3 regions of the Streptomyces sp. NBC_00057 genome follow, and region 3 is predicted to be linked to each of the others. Evidence: riboswitches for the same ligand, from Rfam matches in the RefSeq annotation. Region 3 holds a riboswitch; each other region holds the start of a gene.

Region 1 (3,268 bases), 3.4 Mb from region 3:
TGTCGTCTTGCCGGAGCCGTTGCGCCCGACGAGCGCGATCCGTTCGGGACCGTGCACATGGAGGTTGCCCTCATGCAGCCTGCCGAACCGGGGACGCAGTTCGTGCAGGGTCAGCACGGTGCGGCCGGTGGGAACGGCGGTGTGGGGAAGGCTCACCCGGATCTCGGCATCGTCACGGACGGCGTCCGCGGCCTCCTCGCGGCGCTCGCGCGCCTCACTCAGCCGGTCCTCCTGGAGGCCGCGAAGCTTGCCCGCCGACTCCTGCGCGGACCGCTTCCGCGCGCCGGCGAGGATCTTCGGGAGCCGCCGCTCGGCCTCGATCTTCCTGCCATGCCGCTGACGGCGCGCCAACTTCACATGGGTCTCCTCCAGCTCGCGCTTCTGTCGGCGTACGTCGGCCTCGGCGGCCCGCAACGTCCGTCCGGCTGCTTCCTGTTCGGTGGCCAGGGCTTCTTCGTAGGCGGACCAGCCGCCTCCGTACCAGTTCACGGATCCGGAGCGCAGTTCGGCGATGCGGTCCACGCGCTCCAGCAGTTCGAGGTCGTGGCTCACCACGACCAGGACACCGGAGCGCCAGGAGTCGACGGCTTCGTAGAGCCTGCGGCGAGCGAACACATCGAGGTTGTTGGTCGGTTCGTCCAGCAGGAGAACGTCGGGATGCTCCAGCAGCAGTGCGGCCAGGCGCAGCAGGACGGTCTCCCCGCCGGACATCTGGCCCACGGTGCGGTCCAGTTCGACATCGCCCAGTCCGAGTGACCCCAGTGTCGCGAGGGCTCGTTCCTCGACGTCCCAGTCGTCGCCGATCGTCTCGAAGTGTTTCTCGTCCACATCCCCGGCTTCGATGGCGCGCAGCGCATTGCGCCGCCCGGCGATGCCCAGGGCCTCGTCCACCCGCAGCGTCGTGTCGAGGGTGATGTTCTGAGGGAGATGGGCGAGGCTGCCACCGACGGTCACCGAGCCCTGGGAGGGGCGCAGTTGGCCGGCCAGTAGTCGCAGAAGTGTCGACTTGCCCGCGCCGTTGGCCCCGACGAGACCGGTGCGGCCGCGGCCGATGCTGAGGGAGAGCCCGTCGAAGACGGATGTGCCGTCCGGCCACTGGAAGGACAGGGCGGAGCAGGTCAGAGAGGCGCTGGGGGCGGTGGGTGTCGCCATGGTGATCCTCGCAGTCGCAAGCGCGGTGAATGGGGGGCTTCGTATGCGAGCACCACGCAGCGACCGAACCGAGAGGGAGGTGCGGCGGTCCGAAAGATCGAGGGACGGCTCATGCACCGAGGTCGCATCCACGCGGGGTCACGGGCAGGACTGAACACTGCTACTGCGTGACAGGCGTACGGCTGAAGCCGTACGGCGCGATGATCGCGAACCTCAGATGCGCAACGTCCACCTCTATCGGAGACAACAGAGCCGTTGGGAACGATAGCGACCCGGAGGGCGAAAGGCAAAGCCTCGATGTCGTGTGGGGGACTGCGACGAGCGGCCCGCGGGCCGCTCGGCCGGGAGGCCGGAGGTCATGGAGCCCTGTCGGGTGCGATCGGCCCGAGAGGCATCCGGATCGCCATGCAAATATCCCGGTGTGGGTGATTTGCATGTAAGTGATCCCTTAGTCAACAAAGAGGCATTTGGTAAGAGTTGCGACCTTTGGAGGCTGACCGAATTGCCCCTTTTGAGAACTCCGTGGCGTGAGTCACGTTCAGAGTTCAACACGCTGTGGCGCGCTGCCCGGTTCCCTTCTGTGCGAGGAAATTTGGCTTCGCGGTGTGAGGCGGATTACTGTCAATTCCCCGATTCGATCTTGCAAATGAATTGTGATCCAAAAATATGGGCTTGTTCCTTTCGCTGTTTCTCGCCTACGGTCACCGTCAATCCGGATGGAACGCCGAATCCTGCCGCCGTCCGGCAATCCGACCACTCATGTACGGCAGGAGCGGGGGACCCAGGTAAGCCGCCGATCCGGTATCCGGAACGGCTCGGGGTGAAGCCCGCATTCGCGTGCGGCCAGACATCTCCAGTCTGAACCCGACAGCTCACCTCGTAGGCGACGGAGAGGAATTCGCTATGTCCGCAACGGGTAACCACCTTCGTCGTAAGTCCACTTCGCTGACCCGCGGTCTCATCGTCGCGACCACGAGCGGAGCCGCTCTCGTGCTTCCGCTGGTCGGTGCCGGCTTCGCCTCGGCCGCCCCGGCGCAGTCCGTCACCGCCGAAAAGGCTGCGGCGTCGACCGTCGCCGCCGACAAAGAAAAGACCGCCCAGGAGGCCGCGCCCACCATCTATTCCGTGATCGCGGGCGATACCCTTTCCAAGATCGCGCGGGGGCATTCGCTCAGCGGTGGCTGGCAGAAGCTGTACGAGGACAATCGAGAGATCGTCGGCGACAACCCCGCAGAGATTCGCGCGGGCATGAAGCTGACGATCGGCGCCCAGGCCGAGTCCAAGACTTCTGCCACTGCCACTGCCACTGCCGCACCGGCCGCGACGTACACGAACGATCTGGACGGCTGGATCAAGGAGTCGCTGGCCGTCATGGCCAAGCACAGCATCCCCGGCAGCTACGACGGAATCCACCGCAACGTCCTGCGCGAGTCCTCCGGCAACCCCCTGGCCATCAACAATTGGGACTCGAACGCCGTCAAGGGCACGCCGTCCAAGGGCCTCCTTCAGATCATCGACCCGACGTTCCGTGCCTACCACGTGCCCGGTACGTCGATGGACAGCTACGACCCGGTCGCCAACATCACCGCAGCGTGCAACTACGCCGCCGACAAGTACGGCTCCATCGACAACGTGTTCGGGGCCTACTGACGCACAGCAGCGCCGATGGCGGTTCATTACCGACGGGTGACGAGGGGTCGAACAGGCCCCTCGGAAGGGACCGCACCCGCCGGTCAGGGAACGCCTTTCGGCCGTTCACCCGCGTGGACAGCATGTGCGGAGGCGACCCTAGACGCCGCACCGGCGGGAACCGGGAACGGTCACGTGGCCGGCGAGCCAGGAGAGCAGGGGTTCCAACTCCTTTGCCGCTCGGAGCACGGCGTCGACCAATGCCGGCGTGTGCTGTGCACAGTCCCCGCCGAGGGGACGGGCAGCGGAGACCGAGCGGTACCGGAGCAGGTCGGCACGGGGGTGACCGGCGTCATGGCCGCGTGGCATGCGCTTCATGGTGTCCCCGCTGATCTCGTACCCCTGCGCCCCCAGCGCCTCGATGGCGCGCACCAGCTCGGGACCACTGCCCTGTGCGGCAACGGCCGTACGGAACAACGGGACCTGC
Region 2 (3,268 bases), 3.0 Mb from region 3:
GGCCTGGCACGCCTGGCAGCTGGCCCATGTGATCCCGGACGCACAGAGCCTGCGGCCGGTGCTCTACAACTCCTGGGAGGCGACCGGCTTCGACATCTCGCAGGAGCAGCAGCGCGCCCTCGCCGAGCGCGCCGCCGCGATGGGCGCCGAGCTGTTCGTCGTGGACGACGCGTGGTTCGGGCAGCGCACCAGCGACCGGGCCGGGCTCGGCGACTGGACGCCGAATCCGGACCGCTTTCCCGGCGGACTGAAGCCGCTCGCCGACGAAGTGCACGGACTCGGCATGCAGTTCGGTATCTGGGTCGAGCCGGAAATGGTCAATGCCGACAGCGATCTCTATCGCGCGCACCCCGACTGGGTGCAGCATTTCCCCGGGCGGGCGCGGACCGAGTTCCGCAATCAACTGGTGCTCAATCTGGCCCGCACCGATGTGCAGAACTATCTGTGGGAGCAACTGGACACACTGCTCTCCAGTACGCCCGTCGACTATGTGAAATGGGACTTCAACCGCAGCTTCACCGACGCGGGCTGGCCGGGTGAGGAGTATCAGCAGAAGCTCTGGATCGAGCACGTGGACGCCCTGTACGCGCTGATCGACCGGCTCCGGGCCGCGCACCCCTCCGTCGCCTTCGAGTCCTGCTCGGGCGGCGGCGGCAGGATCGACCTGGGGATTCTGTCCCGTACGGACCAGGTGTGGACCTCCGACAACACCGACCCGCTCGACCGCCTCACCATCCAGGAGGGCTTCGGCCAGATCCATCCGGCCCGGGTGATGGCCGCCTGGGTCACCGACAGCCCGAATGTCCAGCTCAACGACAGGGTCAGCTCACTGCGGTTCCGTTTCGTGAGCGCGATGGCCGGTGTGCTCGGGGTCGGTGGGGACCTCACCGAGTGGAGCGAGGAGGAGCTGGCCGAGGCGCGGACCTGGGTGGATCTCTACAAGGAGATCCGGCCGGTGGTGCAGCACGGCGCGCTGTACCGGCTGCGCGCCCCGCGCGGCGGACTCAGTGCGGTCCAGTACGTCCACGGGGACGAGACCGTGGTCCTGATGTGGCTCGAGGCGCAGAGGTACGGGGAGCGGCCCCCGGCCCTGCGGTTGCGCGGGATCGACCCCGCGGCGACGTACACCTGCCTGGACACGGGGGCCGTGCACCACGGTTCGGTACTGCTGCATCAGGGGCTGCACACCGGGCTTCGGGGGGATCTCGATGCGCGGGTGCTGAGGCTGCGACGCGAATGATGGGCATGACATGTCCGTAATCTGTGCATTTAGCTCAATACACCCCGCTTGCGCGGGAGATGGTGGCTCCCTCGTGAGCGGAGTCATATCCGTGACGGTGTGTGCTGGCGAGGCGGTCGGGTATTCCGTGCGCGGCGCGGAAAGCCAAGATCCTTAATCCACGGAGTGTGACCGGAATTCCGCGCCGATTTCCGAGCGCGGATTCCGGTGCGGAATCAGTGGCTTGTTATCGCCGTCCCGACTCGCTTACGGTCACCGTCAATCCGGACGGACCGCCTAATCCTGCCGCCGCCCGGAATTCGCACCCACTCATCGTGTGGCAGGAGCGGGGGAACCAGGTAGGCCGCCGATCGGAGAAATCCGGCCGGCTAGGGGTGAAGTCGCGCTCGGCGCGGCCGGGCATCTCCAGCCCGAACCCGACAGCTCACCTCGCAGGCGCCGGAGAGGAAGCACGTCATGTCCATATCGGGTAAGCACCGTCGTACGAAGTCCAGCACCATCGCCCGTGGCATCGCCGCCGCAGGCGCCGGTGGTGCCGTCATCGCACTGCCGCTGCTCGGCGCCACCGGTGCCCACGCCGCGCCGCAGTCGGCCCCGGCCGCCGCGCCGCAGTCGGCCTCCGCCGCCGCCACGCACGCCGCCCCGGCCAAGCCGGTCGCGCAGAAGCAGGCCGCCACCACGACGTACTCCGTCGTCTCCGGCGACTACCTGTCGAAGATCGCCACCGAGCACAACGTCAAGGGCGGCTGGCAGAAGCTGTACCAGGACAACCGCAAGGTCGTCGGTGAAGACCCCGGCCTGATCTTCCCGGGCATGAAGCTGACGCTCGGCGGCAAGGAGCCGGGCCACGCCGCGTCCACCGGCGCCGGCGCGGGCGCGGCCCTCCCGTCGAAGGCCCCCTCGGTGCCCTCGTCGGTCGTGGAGAAGTCCGCCCCGGCCAAGTCCGCCCCGGTCAAGGCCTCGACGGTCACGGAGTCCAAGACCTCCGCCCCGGCAGGCCGGAGCAACAGCTCCGGCTACACCCACCCGGTCCCCGGCAACCACACCACCGGATACCGCGCCTCCGGCTCCAACTGGTCCAGCGGCAGCCACACCGGCATCGACTTCCCCGTCTTCACCGGCACCGGCGTGAAGACCATCACCTCCGGCACCGTCGTCACCGCCGGCTGGGGCGGCGCGTACGGCAACCAGGTCGTCATCAAGCACGCCGACGGCCACTACTCGCAGTACGGCCACCTGTCCTCGATCTCCGTCTCCGCGGGCCAGACCGTGAGCACCGGTCAGCAGATCGGCCTCTCCGGCGCCACCGGCAACGCCACCGGCCCGCACCTGCACTTCGAGGTTCGCACGGGCCCGGCGTACGGCTCGGACATCGACCCGATCGCCTACCTGGCTTCGCACGGCATCTACGTCTGAGCCGAACGGCCGGGCAGTTGAGCGACAAGGCATGACCTGAGCAACACAGAAGGGGCAGTGCGCGACGGCGCACCGCCCCTTCTGCTTATTCCCCCTTTACCAAAACCTGACCTGGTGGTCTATCTCGCCACCCGTCAACCCCTTATTACGGTCGCGTAGGTCACATTCAGCGGTGCAGGATGAGCGTTTGTGGCAGACGATTCGAGAAAAAATCAACGTGGCGTCATCAACCGACATGGCGTCATCGGGTCGTACGCAGCGATTGGCGACAGCTTCACCGAGGGAGTCGGCGACCCCGGCCCGGACGGAACCTTCGTCGGCTGGGCGGACCGTTTCGCGGTACTTCTCGCGGACCAGCTCCCGGACCCCGATGCGGGGACGGGCACCGAAGGCTCCGCTCACGGGAATTTCAGGTACGCCAATCTCGCCGTACGCGGACGCCTCCTCGACCAGATCGTCGAGGAGCAGGTGCCGCGCGCCAAGGAGCTCGCACCCGACCTGGTGAGCTTCTGCGCGGGCGGCAACGACATCATCAGGCCCGGCACCGACCCCGACGACGTGGCCGAGCGCTTCGAGCGCGCGGTCGCCGAGCTGGCCGAATCGGTCGGAACC
Region 3 (3,268 bases):
AGGAAGCCGGAAGCCAGGGCGAAGTACGGGACGGCGGCGAGCCCGGCCCGGGCGGCTGTGTCCTGGAGCTCACCCTCGTACGTGTCGCGGGAGACCAGGTTGTAGTGCGGCTGCAGGGCGACGTAACGGGCCAGCCCCTCGCGCTCCGAGAAGTCCAGGGACGCCCGGAGTCGCTCGGGGCTGATGTTGGAGGCGCCGATCTCCCGGACCTTGCCCTCCTTCACCAGCTGGTCGAGGGCGGCGATGATCTCCTCGACCGGCACGGTCTCGTCATCGAAGTGTGTGTAGTACAGATCGATGTGGTCGGTACCGAGCCGGCGCAGCGACTCCTCGGCTGCGGCCTTGATGTTCGCGGCGGAGAGCCCCTTGTACGAGGGGTGGGCGCCGACCTTGGTCGCGACGACGATGTCGGAACGGTTGGAGCGTGCCGCGAGCCACTTGCCGATGACGGTCTCCGACTCGCCGCCCTCGTTGCCCGGGATCCAGGCGGAGTAGGCGTCGGCGGTGTCGATGAAGTTGCCGCCCGCCGCGGCGTAAGCGTCCAGCACGGCGAACGACTGCGCCTCGTCGGCGGTCCAGCCGAAGACGTTGCCGCCGAGGGCGAGCGGGAAGACCTGGAGGTCGCAAGGACCCAGCTTACGAAGAGAAGTCATATCTCGGTCAACGGACTCCGGCGGGTCCGCTATTCCGGCAGACCGGCAGCCCTGACGTCGGGGGGTGAGCGTCAGGACTGCCGGAGTTCAACGGCCCGTGAACCGGATCGGATCACGAAGGCCGGGAGGGAGCCGGCGGATCAGGGGTTGAGACCCTTGTCGCGCAGCCAGGCCATCGGGTCGATGCCCGTACCGTCGGGGGTGTGGACCTCCAGGTGGAGGTGCGCGCCCGTGACATTGCCGGTCGCGCCGACCCGGCCGATGGTCTCACCGGTGGTGACCTTCTGGCCGACACTGACGCCTATCGAGGACTGGTGGCAGAACCACACCTCCGTACCGTCGTCGAGCTCCAGCACCGTGCGGTAGCCGTACGAACCGGACCAGCCTGCCGACTTGATGGTGCCGCCGTGTACGGCCTTGATCGGGGTGCCGGTCGGCGCCGCGAAGTCGAGGCCGGTGTGGTGGCCGGAGGACCACATCGAGCCGGCCTGGCCGTAGGTCGAGGTGATCGTGTACGAGGAGGTCGGGATGGCGTAGCTGGCGGCGAGCTTGGCGAGCCGCAGGGCCTCGGCCTTCGCCTTGGCTTCCTCCTCCGCCTTCTTCTTCTCGGCGGCGACCTTGGCCTCGGCTGCGCTCTGCTGCTTCTTGGCCTCGGCGGCGGCCTTCTCCGCGGCCGCCTTCTCCTGGGCCGCCTTGGCCTCGGCGTCGGCGGCGTCCTGCTGCTGCTCGGCCTGCTGGAGGATGCGGGCGCGGAGTGCCTCGCCCGCATCCGTCGTGCCCTGCTCGGCCTCGGCAGTGGTGAGGCCGGCGGTGGTGAGCGGGGCGGCAGCGGCGGCCTCGGACTTGTCGGCCTCGGACTCACCGGAGAACAGCGAGCCCACGCCGGGAAGGGACTTGGCGTCGGGGAGGTTGTCCGAGATGGAGTCGGGAAGGGAGATGGAGACCGGCGGCTTGCTCTGCGCGGTGGCCATGCCGCCCGCACTGACTGCCGCGATGACGCCGACCCCGAGCACCGTGGAGCTACGGGCAAGTCCGTTGCGCTGCTTGGCGACGCGGTGCTTGCCGCGTACGGGGCGGACGGACTCCTCGGTGGGATTCCACTCGTCCCAGCTTCTGCCGGGCTCACCGTTGCCGTCGGCGCGGAATTCGCTGCCGAACTCACCGGCGAAGTCGCCGCCCGTCTCGGCGCCGAACGCCGTTCCCGTCCCGGCGGTTCCGTAGTCGGAGCCGAAATCGGATCCGAAGTCAGCGCCGAAGTCGGAACTGAACTCGGGGTTGAACCGAGAGGGGGCCTCGGGGGCAGGCTTGTTGGACGCCACGGGGGCGCACTCCTTTCCTTCCTTCTCGCCTACCGGGTTAGCTGACGGGTTCGGAGCAGGAAGGTCTCCTACGGGCCCCTCTGCCTCTCACGAGACACAGGTGTCCGATTCACCCCATGTAGGTGGTTCCCCGGTTCCCTTGCGGAATTCGGCGCTCGCGCACGGTGCCGCCACTGACGACGGCTGGGACGACCGCGCTGCGTTATCGAACGTTAATAGACACACGGGTCTGATTCCAAGCCGTTCCCACTGATCGTTCAGGTCTTTGGCCTGGACTTTACGGGACACAGCCGGGCGGAATCGGACGAGTTGATCGACCCTCAGTCACTACCCGGTTTCTGACGTTGCGTCAAATGTTATGCGGAGCGACGCCTTTCGGTTACGTACGGTGGCATCCCGCGCCCAGGGCCGCGCCCCCAGGCCGCGCGAAACACCCGACCCGCACGAAGCGTCCGATCCCCCCGTCATGTCTCTTCCAGGCCCACGATCTTCACGATCCTGCGCCGGTCCGGCTGCCCCTCCGCGGGGCGTACGACCGCGAGCAGCGCCATGTCGTCGGTCGTCTCGCCGCCCGTGTGCAACCGCACGTCATCGGTCAGCGCGGACAGCAGCTCCTCGGGCCCCGGAAAGATCCGCCCGCGCAGCCGGGCCGCCGGGTCGTAGAAGACCCCGTCGGCGTTCCGCGCCTCGGAGAGGCCGTCGGTGTAGAGGAGCAGGATCGTCCCCGCCGGCAGATCCCACTCGTCCGCCCGGTCGGGCCACACCCCCAGGTCCATCCCGAGCGGCAGCGCGGGCACCGTGGGCCCCAGCACCCCCACCGCCCCGTCCGGGTGCAGCAGGATCGGCTCGGGGTGACCGCGGTTGACGATCCGCACCCGGGACACCCCGGGCGGGATCTCGGCCAGTACGGCAGTGATGAAGCCCTCGACCGCGTCCAGCCCGCCCCGCGCCCCCTCCCGCGCCAGCGCCCGCTCCAGCCGCTGCGCCACGCCCTCCAGCGAATGCTCCTGCTCGGCCGCCTCCCGGAACGCCCCGATGGCAACCGCCACCGACTCCACGGCGTCGAGCCCCTTCCCCCGCACGTCCCCGACCACCAGCCGCACCCCCTGCGGGGTGTCCGCCACGGCGAACAGGTCGCCGCCGACGAACTCGTCCGCCTGCGCCGCCTCGTACCGCGCCGCCACATGCAGCCCGCCGATCCGGTCGGACGGCTTCGGCAGCACCGCCCGCATGGCGGTCTCCGCGACGACCCGCGCGGAGGCCAGCTGCTCATTGCCGCGCCGTACGACCGTGTTG

Evidence for each region. A riboswitch is a leader RNA that binds a small molecule or an ion and turns the genes downstream of it on or off. The one in region 3 is predicted to bind cyclic di-AMP.
Region 1: it holds a riboswitch for cyclic di-AMP, as region 3 does, so the genes downstream of both, OG953_RS04570 (transglycosylase SLT domain-containing protein) here and OG953_RS20335 (M23 family metallopeptidase) in region 3, are expected to answer to the same signal.
Region 2: it holds a riboswitch for cyclic di-AMP, as region 3 does, so the genes downstream of both, OG953_RS06640 (peptidoglycan DD-metalloendopeptidase family protein) here and OG953_RS20335 (M23 family metallopeptidase) in region 3, are expected to answer to the same signal.

The regions. Positions count from the first base shown of each region.
Region 1 covers NZ_CP108256.1:924,345-927,612, reverse strand. Annotated here, with positions in the region: partial or broken gene OG953_RS04580 (ATP-binding cassette domain-containing protein) at 1-57, opposite strand, end outside; partial or broken gene OG953_RS04575 (ATP-binding cassette domain-containing protein) at 538-1,152, opposite strand; cyclic di-AMP (ydaO/yuaA leader) riboswitch at 1,865-2,051, shown strand; gene OG953_RS04570 (transglycosylase SLT domain-containing protein) at 2,056-2,802, shown strand; gene OG953_RS04565 (DUF2461 family protein) at 2,941-3,268, opposite strand, start outside.
Region 2 covers NZ_CP108256.1:1,373,966-1,377,233, reverse strand. Annotated here, with positions in the region: gene OG953_RS06645 (alpha-galactosidase) at 1-1,240, shown strand, start outside; cyclic di-AMP (ydaO/yuaA leader) riboswitch at 1,533-1,691, shown strand; gene OG953_RS06640 (peptidoglycan DD-metalloendopeptidase family protein) at 1,697-2,656, shown strand; gene OG953_RS06635 (SGNH/GDSL hydrolase family protein) at 2,846-3,268, shown strand, end outside.
Region 3 covers NZ_CP108256.1:4,342,049-4,345,316, forward strand. Annotated here, with positions in the region: gene OG953_RS20330 (aldo/keto reductase) at 1-653, opposite strand, end outside; gene OG953_RS20335 (M23 family metallopeptidase) at 794-1,972, opposite strand; cyclic di-AMP (ydaO/yuaA leader) riboswitch at 1,984-2,136, opposite strand; gene OG953_RS20340 (PP2C family protein-serine/threonine phosphatase) at 2,437-3,268, opposite strand, start outside.